One region of the Alcaligenes sp. SMD-FA genome, then DNA from elsewhere that is predicted to be linked to it. Evidence: riboswitches for the same ligand, from Rfam matches in the RefSeq annotation. Region 1 holds a riboswitch; the other holds the start of a gene.

The links. Region 1 has a riboswitch for S-adenosylmethionine ahead of metX (homoserine O-succinyltransferase MetX). Riboswitches for the same ligand answer to the same signal wherever they lie in the genome.
Region 2: another riboswitch for S-adenosylmethionine. It lies ahead of OKX01_RS11130 (hypothetical protein); the one in region 1 lies ahead of metX (homoserine O-succinyltransferase MetX).

The regions. Positions count from the first base shown of each region.
Region 1 is NZ_CP110108.1:394,594-403,644, forward strand. It holds gene OKX01_RS01730 (TonB-dependent receptor) at 1-1,061, opposite strand, end outside; gene gshA (glutamate--cysteine ligase) at 1,422-3,005, opposite strand; gene OKX01_RS01740 (hypothetical protein) at 3,200-3,730, shown strand; gene OKX01_RS01745 (response regulator transcription factor) at 3,660-3,935, opposite strand; SAM riboswitch at 4,139-4,217, shown strand; gene metX (homoserine O-succinyltransferase MetX) at 4,207-5,451, shown strand; gene metW (methionine biosynthesis protein MetW) at 5,448-6,077, shown strand; gene OKX01_RS01760 (muropeptide transporter) at 6,095-7,324, shown strand; gene OKX01_RS01765 (trimeric intracellular cation channel family protein) at 7,333-7,950, shown strand; gene OKX01_RS01770 (LrgB family protein) at 7,972-8,706, opposite strand; gene OKX01_RS01775 (CidA/LrgA family protein) at 8,706-9,051, opposite strand, start outside.
Region 2 is NZ_CP110108.1:2,404,803-2,413,853, forward strand. It holds gene rnr (ribonuclease R) at 1-417, opposite strand, end outside; tRNA gene OKX01_RS11110 (tRNA-Leu) at 527-611, shown strand; gene OKX01_RS11115 (heavy-metal-associated domain-containing protein) at 1,123-1,377, opposite strand; gene OKX01_RS11120 (hypothetical protein) at 1,442-1,714, opposite strand; tRNA gene OKX01_RS11125 (tRNA-Leu) at 2,008-2,092, opposite strand; SAM-I-IV-variant riboswitch at 2,246-2,339, shown strand; gene OKX01_RS11130 (hypothetical protein) at 2,457-2,804, shown strand; gene OKX01_RS11135 (siderophore-interacting protein) at 2,801-3,601, opposite strand; gene OKX01_RS11140 (PadR family transcriptional regulator) at 3,583-4,176, opposite strand; tRNA gene OKX01_RS11145 (tRNA-Leu) at 4,338-4,422, shown strand; gene OKX01_RS11150 (NAD(P)/FAD-dependent oxidoreductase) at 4,916-5,989, opposite strand; gene OKX01_RS11155 (prepilin peptidase) at 6,321-7,001, opposite strand; gene OKX01_RS11160 (DUF4139 domain-containing protein) at 7,226-9,051, shown strand, end outside.

The sequences.
Region 1 (9,051 bases):
CGGGTGTCGTAGCCGCGATTGGTAAAGCGGGTGCCCGCTATATCCCCATCTTTTTCGACGTGCTGGTAGTCGGTGGCCCCGGCGCGCAGGCGAGCACGCTTGAAGCCGGGTAAAGGATCACGCAGTTCGCCGCGTATATCGAAACGCTCGGTGCGCAGGTGAGCCGTGGCTGAATGATCATGGTCATGATCGTGTCCGTGATCGTGTCCGTGATCGTGATCGTGACCATGGCCGCCACAATGCAGGGTGGCACCGTGTGGGTGGCAGTCCTCATATTCATGGCTGTGACCGGGCAGGCCGTAGCTGCCCTCGCGGTAAGAGTACGCCGCGCCTATGTAGCCACGATCGCCAATAAAGGACAGACCGATGCTGCCAGTATCTGTGCTGGAGTCCGAGTCCTTGACACGGCTGTCGGTCCAGTTGGGGACACGATAGTCGCGGCTGCGGTGTGAGGCACCTTCGACGTGCAAGGCGATATTGCCTTCGCCTGCTGTCATTTCCACTGCGCCGATCCTGCCACGGTCAGCGGTGGAACCCTGAGCGCGCACCGAACCTTCAAACCCCTTTTCGGGGATGGCTGTGGGGATTTTGCGATCCAATACGTTGACGACACCGCCAATGGCACCACCGCCGTACAGCAGGGCTGATGGGCCACGTAGCACCTCGATGCGGTCTGCCTGCCAGGTGTCGACCGTGATGGTGTGATCGGGCGAGATGGCCGACGCATCCATGACCTCTGCGCCATCGCTCAGGACTTTGACGCGGGGCGCGGTCTGACCACGAATGACGGGGCGGCTGGCACCGCTACCGAAACTGTCTACATGAATGCCGACCTCACCGTCCAGCAATTCACCCAAGGTGCTGCTGCGACGCAAATCCAGTTTGGGGCCTTGCAGGACCGTGCTGGCGGTGGCCAGTTCGGTTTGTCGCAAGGCCAGGGGGCTGGCGGAGATTCGGATAGGGGCCAGCTCAGGGACAGGTTCTTCAAGTTCATTGGCTTGGGCAGAGGCACACAAAAGCAGCGCCAGGGCAAGTGGCAAGGGACGGGGTTGGAAACGCATTTCATCTTCCGGTTTATTAATTTTCGGATGTTATAACATAACAATAACTTTTCAAAATAGAGGGAAAAACTTTTTGAGGGAAGGGGAAAAGAGAACTTGTCGGGTGTGTGGCTCAATGTGAACCCGGTCTCCCATTCGTGTGCAGAAGACGGTCAAGAAAAGCCCCCACGCGACGCCTTCGGCTTGTTGCCGCCCTAGGAGGACTTTTTGCTGGGGGCGCCGAGCCGTGAGGCGGCCCGGCGACAAAAAAACCTTCGCGACGACTTCGGCTTGCTGTCCCCCGGGGAGAGGTTTTGCCTTGGGGCGGCTCGGCGAAAAAAAAAAACCGCCCTTGCGGGCGGCATTGCATCACGATGTCGTTTAACTATTCTCCACCGCAGGAGGAATCAGGTTGCGTTCGTAGCGATGGACGTAGTCCTCAAAAGACTCTTGATCTTGCGCTTCGATATCAATCTGGGCTTGCAGAGACTCTTTAGCCTGTTGCTCGAAGGCGGCTTGCTTGTCGGCTGACAAAGGATGGGCCAGCAAGGTTTCGTGATGCTCGCGGCTGCGTTGCAATGCGTAGTCGTGAAAACTTAAGCCGGTTTCACGCAAATGGTGTAGCAACTGGGCAGACGGAGTCAGCTCCGGGTTGTCCAGCTTGCGGATTTGGGCCTGCACAGCTTCTGTGTGACCGTGGGTATTGAGAGCCTGGTCCAGCATTTGCGCGTAAGGCAGCAGGGATTCCAGAATCTCATGGCCCCAGTCTTGCAGGCTGACGCTTTCCTTTTGTTGATTGGTCAGCATCAGGCCGGGGCGACGGCCTTCACGTACGACGGTCGCAAAGTTGTTTTTGCTGTCCTGACAGTAACCGCCATCCGGGAAGAAGGGGCTGTCTTGTACGGTACAGAACAGCAGGAACGTATCCAGAAAGCGGCAGGTTTGCTCGGAAATGCCGGTGGGCGATTCCGGGTCGATATCCAGGCAGCGTACTTCGATATATTCCACACCACGCTGGGCCAGGGCGGTGGCCGGACGCTCGCTGCGCTGGGTGGTGCGCTTGGGGCGAATGCTGGAGTAGTACTCGTTTTCAATCTGCAGAATATGGGTGTTGAGCTGAATCCATTCGCCATTGCGGTGGGTGCTTAGCTTTTCGTAATCCGGCCAAGGGGTGACGGCAGCGTGATACATGCGCATCACAAAGGTGTCCAGGTCGTTGTAGCAAAGCTGAAGTTCGGCCTGGGCTTCCTTGTTGTGATAGCCCAGATCGCTCATGCGCAGGCTGGTCGCCCAGGGCATGGTCAGTGTGTCGTCGTCGATCTTGTCCAGATTGTTGTTGCGACCTTGCAGGAAGTTCGCATCCAGTACGGGCGAGGCACCAAACAGGTACATCAGCAGCCAGGAGTAGCGCGTGAAGTTGCGGATCAGCGCCAAATAGCCGTTGGAGCGCTGGTCTTGCAAATTGTCGCCACAGACATTGAGCAAGGGCCAGATCCCATCTGGCAGAGAGAAGTTGTAATGCACCCCGGCGATACATTGCATGGGTTTGCCGTAGCGCTCGGCAAGACCACGGCGGTACACATGCTTGAGCATGCCCGTGTTGGACGTGCCGTACCAGGCAATGGCAATATCCTTTTCGGCAGGCAGCAGCGCAGGCATGGACTGGTTCCAGATCATTTCCTGATCCAGCTTGCCAGCCACAAATGTGTGGATGTCAGTCAGCTCTTGCAGCACGTCCTCGACTCGGGCTTGCGGTTCAGTAATCAGCTCCAGCAGGGCCTCGGCGTAGTCGGTGGTGATGTGGCCGTTGGTCAGGGCCGACCCAATGGCTTTAGGGTGGGGGGTCGCTGCCAATTGGCCCAGCGCATCGACGCGCAGTCCTTCTTTTTCGATGCCGCGCAAGATTCCCTGCAAAATCTCGGGATTCTGTTGCAGGGCAAGGCGGCGTTCGTGGCTGGTGTTCATGGTGGTGTTTCCCACTTTCGAAATCGGGTGCAAGATACGGGACTGTTCAAAGGGGCCTGGCCCCGTCTATAAATAGTAGTCCGACCACACTTGCTTTGTTAAGTTGCGCCAAAAGGCGTATCGGGCAGGGCGAGTATAAGGCGGCTGTTGAGCCAGCCGATGAAAAGCATGAAACGGGATACGGGATTAGCACCATGATGATCAGGCGCATTATTGCGATACTGGCGGCCTTCTTGACTTTGGCCGCCTGCAGTCCGGAGTTTAACTGGCGCAAGGTTCAGCTTGAACACACTGGCCTGTCGGCCATGTTGCCCGGTAAGCCCACCACCAGTCACCGATTGCTGGATTTCGAGCAGTATCAACTGGATTTTTATCTGACGACCGCCACGGCGGGTGGACAAAGCTACACCGTGGGTCATGTGATTTTGCCCACGGAGCTGCAACAGGACGAGACCGCCCGCCAACGCTTGTACGAGGCGCTGCATGACTCTTTGCGCGGGAAATTCATACCGGATGGGCAGGTCAGCGAGAAAAGCCAGATACAACTGCCACCACCAGGTCAGGTGTTTTTCATGACGCGCGATGTGGGGGGCGTCGCCTTGCGGCTGGAGGCCATGATCCGTATGGAGCCAGGCTGGATAGTGCAGGGCTTTGTTATGACGGATTCCGGTAAGGCTCCGGATGCGGCTCAGGCAAAGGTTTTCTTTGACGGCTTAGCTCGCTAGCTGGGTCGCCGCTGATCAGACGCCGCTGCAAGGCCAGGGTAATGGCCGCTTGGCGGCTGTAGACCCCAAGCTTGGCGTAGGCGTTTTGAAAGTGAAAGTTGATCGTGCGCTCAGTAATGCCCAGGATGATGCTGATTTCCCAACTGGTCTTGCCATGGGCAGCCCAGTTCAGGCAGGACTGTTCGCGTGAAGTTAAATGCGTCACGGTAAAGCCATTCCTCATGCATTCGTGGTAAACGTCAGGCCAATGTACTCAAATTTAGCTTAGCTGGCAGACAGATGAGAATGAAAATAATGATGTAAATCAAAGCATTGACTTTTCTTGGCTGCGTTCATTGCCCAGGGTCCTGAATCGATCCAGCTTGGTCGATTTGGACGTCGCGCCGCAGCGATGCTAGAATTTTGTCTTATACGTTTTGCGCCGATTTGCCTGATCCGCTTGCGGGCGCTCCATAAATCCAGCTAAAGAGGTCCTGATGGCCACTGATTCCGTCCCTAGCGCCGACACTGGCGCCCTTAGCCCATCCTGCGGATTGATCCCCGAAGGTTCCGTGGGCCCCGTACAAGCCGAACTCATCGCCTTTGACGAACCCCTGCATCTGCGCAGCGGGCAAGTGCTGCCCAGCTACGAGCTGGCAGTCGAAACCTATGGCACCCTTAACGACGAACGCAGCAATGCCGTATTGGTGTGCCATGCCCTCAATGCCTCGCACCACGTGGCCGGGTATTACGACGACGATCCTAAAAGCATAGGCTGGTGGGACAATATGGTCGGCCCTGGCAAAGCAGTGGATACCGATCGTTTCTTTGTCATCGGCGTCAACAATATCGGCTCCTGCTTTGGCTCGACCGGCCCGTCCAGTATCAACCCTGCCACTGGCAAACCGTGGGGCTCCGAGTTTCCCGTGCTGACGGTAGAAGACTGGGTTCGTGCTCAGGCCCGCTTGGCCGATTACTTTGGCATCCGCAAGTTTGCTGCCGTCATGGGGGGCTCCTTGGGTGGCATGCAGGCCCTGAGCTGGGCCATCAGTTGCCCCGAGCGTGTGGAGAACTGTGTGGTTATTGCCAGCACCCCGCGCCTGTCGGCCCAGAACATTGCCTTTAACGAAGTGGCCCGCAGCGCCATTTTGTCCGACCCGCAGTTTCACGGTGGGAATTACTACGAGCATGGTGTGGTGCCTAAAGCAGGTCTGGGCGTTGCCCGCATGGTGGGCCATATCACCTATTTGTCTGATACGGCCATGGCCGAAAAATTTGGCCGTAATCAGCGTGCGCCAGCCCAAGGTGGCGAATACAACTACAACTACGGCGTGGAATTCGAGGTCGAATCCTATTTGCGTTATCAAGGCGAGAAGTTCTCGCGCTATTTTGACGCCAATACCTACCTGATCATCACTCGTGCGCTGGATTACTTTGACCCTGCGCGCCAGTCTCAGGGGGACCTGGTCAAGGCACTGGAAAATGTGCAGGCCAAGTTCTTGCTGGTGTCCTTCACCACGGACTGGCGTTTCTCGCCCGAGCGTTCGCGTGAAATCGTGCAGGCCCTGCTGCGCAATCAGCGCCAGGTAACGTATGCTGAAATCGATGCCCCGCACGGGCACGACGCTTTTTTGCTGGAAGACCCTCGTTATCATGCCGTTGTGCAGGGATACTATGACCAGATCGCCGCTAATTTGGGCTTGCCTGCGCGCACGCGCACGACAGGGGTGCTGGCAGAATGACTAAGCCGCAAACACAGGTGGATGATGTCATGTTAAGACCGGATTTGCTGCGCATTGCGCAGTGGATTGAGCCAGGTTCGCGTGTGCTGGATCTGGGCTGTAACGATGGCACTTTGCTGGCGCATCTGCGCGATACGCGCCAGGTCGTTGGCACAGGCGTAGAGCTGAACGACCAGTTCGTGATTGCTTCGGTGCGTCGTGGCGTCAATGTCATTCAGCAGGACTTGGAAGAGGGTCTGGCGCTATTTAGCGATCAGCAGTTTGACACCGTTGTGCTGTCCAAAACCTTACAGTCCATGCACCATACCGAGCACATCCTGCGCGAGATGGCGCGGGTGGCGCGGTATGGTATCGTCTCGTTTCCTAACTTCGGTTATTGGCCGCATGGCTGGAGCATTTTGCGCGGACGCATGCCGGTCACTGGCGAAATGCCTTACCAGTGGTACAACACGCCCAACATCCATTTGTGCACCATGAAAGACTTTCAAGATCTGGCCCAGGCGGTGGGGGTACGCATTCTTGATCGTGCCGCATTCAATGGTCGCGACACGGTGCGCTTTTTACCGGGCTGGCGCAGTACTTTGGCCATGTATCGTTTCGAGTCTCCCCATTTTCTTGCTGCTTAGCGCTAATAAGGCCTGACGTGTCACGTGTCTATACCAGTCCCCGAGTCTTGCCTTTGCTGATTCTGGGGTTTGCCAGCGGCCTGCCTCTGGCCCTGGTTTCAGGCACCTTGCAGGCCTGGGCGACGGTTGAAAATGTTTCGCTGACCGAGATCGGTTTTCTGACGCTGGTTGGCTCGGCCTATACGCTGAAGTTTCTGTGGGCCCCCCTGATTGACCGCTATGCACCACCGTTCATGGGGCGCAGGCGTGGCTGGATATTGTTGACCCAATTGCTGCTGGCCGCCTCGATTGCGGCCATGGGTTTGTTTTCTCCTTCCGTAAACCTGACTGCGTTGGCCTTGCTGGCCGTGTGGGTGGCCTTTTTGTCAGCGACGCAGGACATTGCCTTCGATGCCTATTGCACCGATGTGCTGCAAGCGCAGGAGCGGGCGGCGGGGGCGGCGGTCAAGGTCATGGGTTACCGCATCGCCATGATCGTCTCCGGTGGTCTGGCCTTGATTCTGGCGGATCGCTGGTTGGGCTGGTCCAATACCTATTTTCTGATGGGTGGTTTCATGGCTCTGTGTGCGCTGGTGACCTTGATTTCACCAGAACCACAGGAACAGAGCCGTCCGCCCCGTAGCTTGTCTGAGGCGGTCGTGGCACCGTTGGCAGATTTTTTCTCGCGCCCTGGCGCCTGGAGTATTTTGGCGCTGATCGTGCTCTACAAGCTGGGCGATGCCTTTGCCGGTGCCTTGTCCACCACCTTTTTGATTCGTGCGGCCGGTTTTACGCTGTCCGAGGTTGGCACGATCAATAAGGTGTTTGGCCTGGCGGCGACGGTGGTTGGGGCCTTGATGGGCGGGGCAATCATGGCTCGTCTGGGTCTGTACCGGGCCTTGATGATCTTTGGTGTGTTGCAGGCTGTCTCCAACCTGGGTTATTGGTGGATTGCGATTGAAACCGCGCCATCCATGTGGCTGATGGGCATGGTGGTCGGTCTGGAAAATCTGTGCGGTGGTCTAGGCACAGCAGCCTTTGTCGCTTTGCTGATGGCCCTGTGCAATCGGACTTATTCCGCTACTCAATTTGCACTTCTGTCGGCCTTGTCGGCAGTGGGGCGTACGTATTTGGCTGGGCCTTTGACACCTGTACTGGTCGAATCCCTGGGCTGGCCGGGCTTTTTTATTTGTACCGTCTTTATTGCTGTGCCTGGCTTGCTGATGCTGCGTTGCTATCGGGGGCTTCTTCAACAGCTTGATGCTTAAAAAATATCATGCTCTTACTTGTTCTCTACATTATTGCCATCACCGCCGAAGCCATGACTGCGGCGCTGGCCGCAGGCCGTCGCGACATGGATTGGGTGGGTGTGTGCACCATCGCTTGTGTCACCGCTTTGGGTGGCGGCTCGGTGCGGGACGTGCTGTTGGGGCATTACCCGCTGACCTGGGTGCAGCATCCTGAATATCTGTGGATTACGGCAGGTGCGGCTATCCTTACGGCTTTGATCGCCCCCATCATGCGGCGCTTACACAGCCTGTTCCTGCTGCTCGACGCCATGGGGCTGGTGGTCTTTACCGTGATTGGCTGCCAGATTGCGCTGGAGATGAAGCTGCCGATTACGGTGGTGCTGCTCAGCGGCATGATTACCGGTTGTGCAGGTGGCGTCTTGCGTGACATCTTGTGCAATGACATCCCCTTGCTGCTACGCAAGGAGATGTATGCCAGTGTATCCATGCTGACTGGCGCTTTGTATTTGGGCGCCCAGCATCTGGATTGGAACCCGTATGTCACCCTGTTGGGCCCCATGATTATCGGTCTGGGTTTCCGTATGCTGGCTTTGCATCGCAATTGGCAGATGCCCCGTTTCGTCTATCGAGACGAGTGGCGCTAGAGCCAGGCTGTCCCGCCTGGCTCAGGCCACACCTAACCAGCGCAAGATAATAGGAACAAAGGGCACCAACACGGCGGTCATGATCCCGTTCAGACTCAGGCCAATGGCAGAGAACGCCCCAATCGTTTCATGAACCTGCAAGGCGCGGGCGGTGCCGATGGCGTGTGCCGTCACGCCCACAGCAAAGCCACGGGCTTCGGGGCGATCAATTCGCAGCACGTTCAGCAGCGGGCGCGCCATAATGGTGCCCGCGATCCCAGTAATGGCAACAGCGACAGCCGCCAAGGAAGGTTGCCCGTCAAATTGTTCTGCCAAAGCCATGGCAATTGGCATGGTGGCCGAGCGCGGTGCCACCGACATGATGGTTTCAAACGAGCCACCCAAGGCCCAGGCAATCAGCACCGTACTGAAAATAGCGGTCACCGAGCCAATCAGCAGGGCAATGGTTAGCGGCTTCCAGATCTTGCGCAACTGACGCAGCTGGCTGTAGAGCGGCACAGCCAGGGCAACCGTGGCAGGGCCAATCAGAAAGTGAATGAACTTGGCCCCTTCAAAATAGACGGGGTAGGGCGTGCGGGTCAGCAAGAGCAGGGACACAATCACCAGAACCGAGACCAGAATCGGCAGCAAGAACGGGCTACTGCCTGATTTGCGGTACATCCAGACCGAGCCTGCGTAGACCGAGCAGGTCAAGGTCAGCCACAGCAGGGGCGAACTGGACAGAAAGACCCAGATTTGAAAAAGTCCGTCCGTCATTACTCTTTTTCCTGGTGGTTTTTAAGCAGACGATTGAGCACCAAGGCTGTGACCACCATGGTGATGACGGTGCCGCCCAAGGTGGCGATCAAAAAGGGCTGCCACTCCTGGGCTACTCGATCAAAATACAACATCACGCCGGTTACGGCGGGGATAAATAGCAGCATCAGGTTCTGTAGCATGACACTGGCTGTGCTCTCCAACGAGGCCGGTACGCCGCCACGAATCAGCAAGGCCGCAGCTAGAAGCAGCATGCCTGCCAAAGGCCCTGGCAGCGGCAAAGATAGTGTCTGCACCAGAATTTCGCCGATTAACTGAAAGGCGAAAAGGGCAGTAATCGCGTAG
Region 2 (9,051 bases), 2.0 Mb from region 1:
GACGATACGCACCATAACGTGGTCGCCGTGCAACACTTTGGCCATCTCTCGTGGCGACAAAAACAGATCAGGCTGCCCATCGTCGCGCTGCAAGAAACCAAAACCGTCGCGATGGCCCAACACTTTGCCTGCGATAAAGCCAGTTTGGCTGTTTTTGCGAATTTTGCCTTCGGGGGAGATAAGCAGTTGCCCATCGCGCTCCATTGCGCGTACACGCCGCTCAAAACCCACCGTAATTTCTTTACCCAGGCCCAGCTTTTTCGCCAGAGCCTGCATGGTCAGGCCGTCTGCATCCTCGCGCAGCCCCGCCAAGATCACTTCCCGCGTCGGGGTATCCGGGTCAAAGTCAGGCGGCAACTCATAACGGCCCGTTGATTGAATACGGTCCTCAGTACTGTCTTGATGTTTTTTATTCAAAAGGACACTTCCATTATTAATAAAGTATGCCTATAATCTTTTTTCTTTGCTGCTCACGCAGCGAAGTCGTTAAAAAGCTTTTGGCACAACCATAAGCATACAACGATATGCCCAGGTGGCGGAATTGGTAGACGCGCATGGTTCAGGTCCATGTGCCTTCGGGTGTGGAGGTTCGAGTCCTCTCCTGGGCACCACAAATTCCTAAAAAGCCGATCATCGCAAGATGGTCGGCTTTTTTCATTCTCGCCCAGAAAGTCAGGTGCTTGAGCACCTGACGTGAGGACGAGAAAGGTCGGGCATGCAAGCCCGACCGGGGTCGCGCCTGTGAGACCGAGTCCTCTCCTGGGCACCAAAATTCCGAAAGGCCGATCATTTCTCAATGATCGGCCTTTTGTAGTTTGCTGCTTCACCAATTCAATATCCTTCAGTATCAGTGCGACAAAGCCTGACTGCGTCAGAAAACGAGCAGCAATGCGACTCCTTTCTTGTTTGAACACAGCCATTTCCACATAACGAATCATCACCACATAATCGGCTGCTTTCTTTACAAGCTTGTGAATGCATAGGCAAACAAGCACTGGCGGGACCAAGCTGAAACTCTCAGGGCGCCACACCATCACACCCGTGCCTGCCCCTGCTTCGTACAGCCATAAAAAAACCGACTGTGTTTCTACAATCGGTTTTCTGCTCCAGGATGTAGTGAGTTTAACCGCCACAACCACCGCAACAAGCACCATCTTCACCATGCACAGGTTTAGCGATTTGATAGCCTGCCTGCTCAACGGCCGCATGGAGGTCTTCCAGCGAGACCTGGGTTTCATCAAAACGGACCGATGCCTTTGCATTTTCGAACGAGGCATCTGCCGCTTGCACGCCATCGATAGCCGCCAAGGCAATGGCTACTTTATCGGCACATTCAGGATGTCGCAGACCCGCCAGTTTCAGCATTCCAACTTGCATTTTCTATCCCTTTAACATGAGGTGAGGCAGTTGATGAAATCGCCACCGCCCATAAAGATATATATTAAATAAATCTTATAAATACAGCAAGAGACAAGAAGCCACCATAGAGAAAAAAGCCCAGCTTGCGGCTGACTGACAGCAAAGCCACGATACTGAGTAACGCCGCCATAAGCAGGGGATAGCGGGGCGCCACAGGCGAACTCGCCCAGAAGGGCAATCCCGTGACGATCACCGGGACAAAACCGCAGAGTACAGCCACCCCAATGTTGTGACTCAAGGACATACAGGTGTTTTGCCCTACTACAGGCAGGAGCTCATGCAACTGCTGGGTCATGGAGCTGCGAGAAAGCCAAGAGCACAAGACTAGCCAGACGCAGGCTGCAATCAATAGAAAAGGCCAATCATCACTCTGAACACACACAACAAAAAGCCGACCATCTTGTGATGATCGACTTTTTTTGAGGAATTGGTGATATCCAGGAGAGGACTCGGTCACACAGGCGCAACCCCGGTCGGGCTTGCATGCCCGACCTTTCTCGTCCTCACGTCAGGTGCTCAAGCACCTGACTTTCTGGGCTGGAATGAAAAAAGCCGACCATCTTGCGATGATCGGCTTTTTAGGAATTTTGGTGCCCAGGAGAGGACTCGAACCTCCACACCCGAAGGCACATGGACCTGAACCATGCGCGTCTACCAATTCCGCCACCTGGGCTCTGACTGCGGAATTTGTTTTTCAACCAACCCCTGCAAGACAGAAGGTAACTATAGCACGATTTTTAAATGATGCAAACTATTTCTGTATTTTTTCATATCCGACGGAAATAAACGCGGCCCTTGCACTTCATAAGAATCGCTTTTATGCTTATTGCTATATCAAGAGTTGGGGCAACCCATGCCAACCTGTGTACCCGCACAAGGTGGATTCAAGATATGGCCATCTGGCAATCAATGGGATCATCAAGACAAGAACCCGCTGCCAGCGGGTTTTTTTATGCTTGGCCCCTGCCGGGCAAAGGGTCTTTTAATCCAACTTGCTCACCCGGAAGCGCCTTCCAAGAGCTAAACAGGAGTATTTCATGTCGTCTGCACCGTTTTACTATCACCTGACTTTAGAGCAGCACAGCTACCGCATTGTCCTGCGCCCCGGATGTTCCCGGCTGGCCGTGGTATGTGAACTGCATGCTGATACGGTCGGGGATTACGAGCCGCGCTGGCTGGGTTCCAGTTGTCGCGGTGGCTATTGGGCTCGCTTCCAGCATGATATCGACAGCACCTTGCTGCTGAACATGGATGCCATTGCCCGTTTGATTGACGAGCACCGTCTGGCTCATCCCAATGCCGTGCTGGATACGGATTTACAGCCCGTCCTGAACGTAGGCGGGCGCTTGCGCGCCCAGCCCTACCCTCAGCAAAAAGCCGCTTAGTCCAGACGTGGGGCATCCTCGCCCTGGTCACCTTGACGCCAGTAGCTACTGGCCCGAATCGCACCTTTGTCCAGACCGCGTTCTTGCACCCAGTATTCGCGCAGGCTTTGAGCGATGGCATATTCTGCGGCGACCCATACATGGCCGATGCCGCTCAGCTCGGGCGCAGCACGCAGGGCATCCAAAATGCCATTCAGACCGGCCAGCGAAGGAATCCAGTTCACCGTGACATGGTCCGGCGCTTCCATCGCACCCACGGTCAGCAGATTACGTGCCAGCACGTAAACCTGCACCTTCACGTTGGACGGTAGTTCATTCACTCGTCGCGCCATGGCAGGCACAGCGGTTTCGTCGCCAATCAGGATTTGCCAATCCAGATCCTTGCTGACCAGAAAGGAGCCGCGCGGACCGGCCACGCCCAGCTTGTCACCCTCTTTGGCTTGCATGGCCCATTGGCATGCAGGACCTTCACCATGGACCACAAAATCAATATCCATCTCAAGTTCCTGTTCACGGAACAGGCGAGGCGTGTAATCACGGATGGGGGGCTTTTCCTGTCCGGCAGCAAAGACCATGCCACGATCGCCCATTTGGGGCAGACGCAACTCTTTGGTGGCCGGGTCCGGGAAAATCAGCTTGACGTGATCATCAAAGCCGGGGGTATAAAAACCTTCCAGATCCGAGCCTTCCAGGGTGATGCGCACCATATCAGGACCCAATTCGCGCCGCTTTTTCACGGTCAGCAAACGCAACTTCAGGGTATGAGCCACTTTCTGCGTTAATTGTTCGGACTGCATTTTTCAGACTCCTTGGGCAAGTTCCGTATTTCGGCGATGGCTTTTTCCAGAATGGCCACCACCTCCGCCTGTCGCGCCAGACTGGCGGTCGATTGTTCAAACATGGCCTGCTTCAGGCTGTGGCGTACCTGGACAAATTCCGGCAACCAGCCCGTTTGCTCCTGCGCGGCCTTCAAATCCTCGTCGCTATTGTGTTCGGCCAGCATCTGCCGTATCCACACCAGCTTGCGCCCGCGATAGGTCAGGGACTGCATCAGGTAATCGCACTTTTCCTTTTGCTCTTGCAAATACGCTTGACCTTCCTTGGTCAGGCTGTACATCTTGCGACGACCTTCTTCTTCGATCAGCACCCAGCCTTGCGTGGCGCAATACGCAAGGGCGGGATACACCGCGCCCGCGCTGGGCACATAGCTGTTCTGGCTAAGCTGCGCAAAGCGGCGAATCAACTGATAACCGTGAGTACTGCCCTCTTTGAGCAGAACCATCAGCATGAGCTGCATGGCCCGAGCGGAGTACTTTCGGCCCTGGCCCATATCCAGCAGCATGCGCTCGACATCCACTGTATTGAATTTCATGTCCATACTCTTATGCTATATCACATGACACACTATAATGATAATGAGAATGCTAATCAACTAAAAACTGAAATTGAATTTATCGAGTGAAAAACGCTTGCTTTACTTTGGGATCTCATCCTATAATTTAATGCTTGAGACGGGCAGCAGCCTTAATCAAAGCCCAGGTGGCGGAATTGGTAGACGCGCATGGTTCAGGTCCATGTGCCTTCGGGTGTGGAGGTTCGAGTCCTCTCCTGGGCACCAAAATTCCGAAAAGCCGATCATCGCAAGATGGTCGGCTTTTTTCATTCCAGCCCAGAAAGACAGGTGCTTGAGCACCTGACGTGGGGACGAGAAAGGTCAGGCATGCAAGCCCGACCGGGGACGCGCCTGTGTGACCGAGTCCTCTGCTGAGCACCACAAATTCCTCAAAAAAAAACCGATCATCGCAAGATGGTCGGCTTTTTGTTTTGTACATTCAGCACACAAAAGGTTTGAAAATCGTGTTTGAGGGCGAGAATAGTTGCCATGCAAATTCTGCGGGGATCATCTCGATGCGCCCAAGCTCTCTGCTGGCACTACAACCGCCGACCAGTAGAACTTCTTTCAGGATGCAACTCAAAGCGCCCAGAACAAACTCCAGCTGCACTGAAGAATAACCAAGCACAAAAAAGCCGAAACAGTGCCCATGTTGCTTCGGCTTTTTTACTCTGGCGGTGTTATCGCAAGTTATTCAGCTATCCCACCCTCTTCACCATCATTCCAATGGGCGATGACGACGTTGCCAGAAAGGCTGTGCCGCGTAGCGTTGCTCCATCCCATACAAAGCGTGCTGCGAATTCAAATGGCGCACCAAGCCCAGCAGATAGTCTTTCTCGTAAGCTCGAGCCGGTTCCGAATTGCCTTGTGTCAGGGCCACAGCAGCTTGCGCCGCTTGTGATCCGCTCCACAAGGCCGTTGCCAAACCGTTGGCGGCCAAGGGGTCCATGGCCGCGCCTGCATCGCCTGCTCGCAAGATACGACCTTCCACGAAGTAAGACACTGTGCAGCTGGCAGCGGCGCTGACTTTAGGCGTGTAGTCGGCCATCTTGCTATCCAGACCCAGGCTTTCCATACGCACCCGTGCCGCATCAGCACAGCCCAGCAAACCGGCCCATACCGCACCATCACGGCTCAAGCCATCAGGCAAAAGATCCGAGTCCGAGAACAAGGCCACCATCAAGCGATGACCTGGCATGGGGGACAAATACCACCAGCCCAGCTCTACCGCCTCCACCAGAGAAGCGGCTAATGGCTCGGCTCCTTCGGGCAAGTCAAAGACATGCCAGGCAGCGACCAGTCTGTCCAGACGATGGCGCTCGGCTGCCGCACCGGCGGACACGGCCGCACGGCCGGTGCAATCGATCAAGGCCGTTGCCTCCAGGCTGCTACCGTCTGCCAGCCTGGCAATGACTCCTTCCGCTTGATGCTCCAGACTCAAGACGCGAGTCTGGCGAATACTGACCTTCATTTCTTTTTGCACGCGCTCAAACAGCACCTGCTCCAGACGGGCCTTGTCCAGCAAATAGCCCTGCCCGTCCTCATCCTGCACGGTACGCAATCCTGCGCCACCCCATACTGAAAAACGCCCTTGAGAGCGCAAGGCAACCGCCTCGTCCAGGCAGCTTGCCCAGCCCAGACTGGTCAAGACCACGGCCCCGCGTTCGGACAAGGTCTCGCCAAACGAGGGCTGGGGCTCCTGAGGAGACACCAGCGTCACTTCCTGACCTTGCATACTCAGGCGACGCGCCGCCGCTAAACCCGCCACACCGGCGCCAACAACAATAATCATGCCTTCATCCTCAGGTTCCCGCCTGCTTTATCAGCGGGACAATGTCCATAGAACCGCGTTGTACTTACCCATACAGCCCGGGCGGAACTCCCGCCTGCCCGACTGGCCCCGGACGTTTTACCACGACAGCCCGGTGAGGAAAACGATTTAAACCCAATAGGCACACTCAAGCCTATTGCAGCCACCTTAAACAGAAAAATCCACGAAACCCCGCGTCGATCCCCCCTCCCGAAAAAGGCCACGAATTAGCACGCATCAACACACATAAAATCCAACAAAGGGAAAACCGGCGGTCATTTTTTTATAGTTATAAAAATCACGAGACTTTTCTTTACAAAATGCGAGGCAACGAAAACAACATGACCCAGCCTCCCAACACCAGATAGGGGCCAAAGTGAATCGCCTGCCCTGCTTGCAAACGCCCACCAAGGCGCAGGACCAGAGCCGCCAACAGGCCCAGTATCGATGCCGATAACAACACCCCCGGCAACGCAGTTGCTCCCAACCAGGCCCCCAAGGCAGCCAGTAACTTGAAGTCGCCATACCCCATGCCCGCGCGTCCGGTCAGCAACAAGAACACATGGTTCAACAGCCACAGCAATCCGTAACCCAGCGCCGCCCCCATCACTGCCAAGGGCAGGCTACTAAAAGTGTGATCCAGGTTGACCAGCAAACCCAGCCACAGCAAGGGTAAAGTCAGGCGATCGGGCAGATAGCCGGTTTCCGCATCAATCCAGGCCAGTAAGGCCGTCCCGGCGATCAACACGCAAGCCGCCACTGCCGCTGGCGTCAGTTGCCAGCGCCAACCGGCCCATAGCATCAAGACCAAGGCCAGGCTCTGGCATACCCACCCCCATTGGCGATGGGTACGCGGCGAACGCCTGGTCAGTTCAGGCTCCAGCTCGATGGGCAGGCTCCAGGACAAGCGTCGGGCAGGCCAGACGAAACAGATTGCCAAGACCAGAGCAAGCCCCATTCCCGCCCAGGCATTGCCCCACGACGTCCACATCATAATGATCCTTCACTGGGTGAATAAACACGCGCTGGCACAGGCCGCGCAGCCCAAATCCTAGCAGAGCCTTGCGTGCTTTTGATGACGTAAGCATTTTTTGCTCCGGGGGGAAAAAGCCGGACGGTGGCATTTTTTTGTTACCCGAATGACAGACAGAGCCCCACAAGGCTAGGCATAATGCGCTTCACACCTTTGTTTCGCTTACGGATGAATAAGGAAGCGCTATGAACCACTTTGTGCCCCACGCTGCGCGTACGCCTCGCCTGCGCTCTTTGACCGGCGCCCTGCTCCTGGTCTGGATGGGCTCGGCAGCCAGTAACGCCTGGGCTCAGCAGATCGAGTCCATTACCTTATCCAGCGCTGGTATGGCCGAGATCGAGCGACAAGTCCCCATTTCCGACGCAGGCACCACCCAGTTGCGTGTACCGCTGACTCAGGTCGATGACATTCTGAAAACCCTCATGGCCGTCGATGGCAAGAACCGCATTGACTCCCTGACTTTGTCGGGTCTGGCCCCGCTAAAAGAAAGCTTCGACAGCCTGCCCTTCTCGGCCAAAGACCTGCGCTCGCCCGCTACCCTGGCGCAGGCCCTGCGCGGCCAGCAAGTCAGCGCCAGTTCGCAAGGCCGTCTGGTACGTGGTGCCATCTTGGGGGTGCAAGCAACGGCAGCCACTAATGAGCGTCCCGCCCAGGCCATCTTGAGCATACTGACAGAGCAAGGCCAGATCCAGACTCTGGAGCTGGGCCCGGATACCAGCCTGGAAGTGCTGGACAAGACTTTGCAGCAGCAATTGCAGCAGGCCACCGACGTGTTGGCGGGCCAGAGCAATCAACAATCGCGTGATATTCAACTGGTCCTGAACAAGACCGATACCCAAACAGCGCGCCTGTCTTACCTGATTCCCGCACCGGTCTGGAAAAGCGCCTATCGCCTGATGATGCAGGACGGCAAGGCCCGTCTGCAGGCCTGGGCCATTTTCGAAAACACCAGCGGCGAGGACTGGAAGGATGTGAAAGTCACCCTCAGCTCCGGTTCGCCTGTGATGCTGCGCCAACGTCTGCTGGAGCGTTACTGGAACGAGCGCCCTGAACTGCCGGTGGCGGTAGGCAGCTCCATCGCGCCGCAAGCAGACACCCAGGCCACCTTGAGCGCGAATCGCGCCCGCAAAGCAGCCAGCGAGGCCATGCGTGCGCGCATGGCGCCAGCCGCTCCCGCTCCCATCATGATGGAAAACGCGGCCTACGCCGCCGATAGCAGCATGGCCAAACAGTGGGCTTCGGGCGGCGCGGGTGCCAGCACCCAGGCACAAGAAGGCCAGACTCAAGTGCGCTTTAGCCTGCCGCAAAAGCTGAGCGTGCCCACCGGCCAGACGGTCTCAGTGCCGTTTATCGATACCTCTTTGCAAGCCGAATCCCTGTCGGTGTACCGCAGCGGCCAGGCCGGTGATCACCCTACAGCCGCGATCTGGGTCAACAATGAACAGGCCAACAGCCTGCCGCCCGGCATCATCACGGTCTTTAACCAGGCGGATGGTCATATCGGTGATGCAGAACTGGCCGGTCTGCCTGCTGGCGAGCAGCGCCTGATCTACTTTGCCCAGGACAACAAAGTGCAGGTCCGCGAAGAACAGACGGATGAGTACCGCCTGAGCAAAACCCGTGTGACCGACGGCGTAGCCCGTTCGGAATGGACACGCGTGCAGAACTTTCGCTACGAGATCAAGGCCCCCGCGGATGAGGACCGTACGGTGCTGATCCAGTTGCCCCGTCAGGACGGCTGGACCTTCAAGTCAGATGCTCACGACAGTGATACCGCACAGGAACACCGCCTGAAGGTAAACGTGGCCAAAGGCAAAACCGTTACCGTCACCGCGCAACTGAGTTTGCAAGACCATATGGAATTGCGCCTGGAGGAGATTGACGAGAACATGCTGCTGCAATGGCGTGGCAGCGGCCAGGACAGCACACAACAAGCCAAGATGGACAAGCTGATCGAGCTGCGTCGTCAACTGAGCCAGGCCCAGCAGGCTCAAAACCAGGCCGTCGAGCG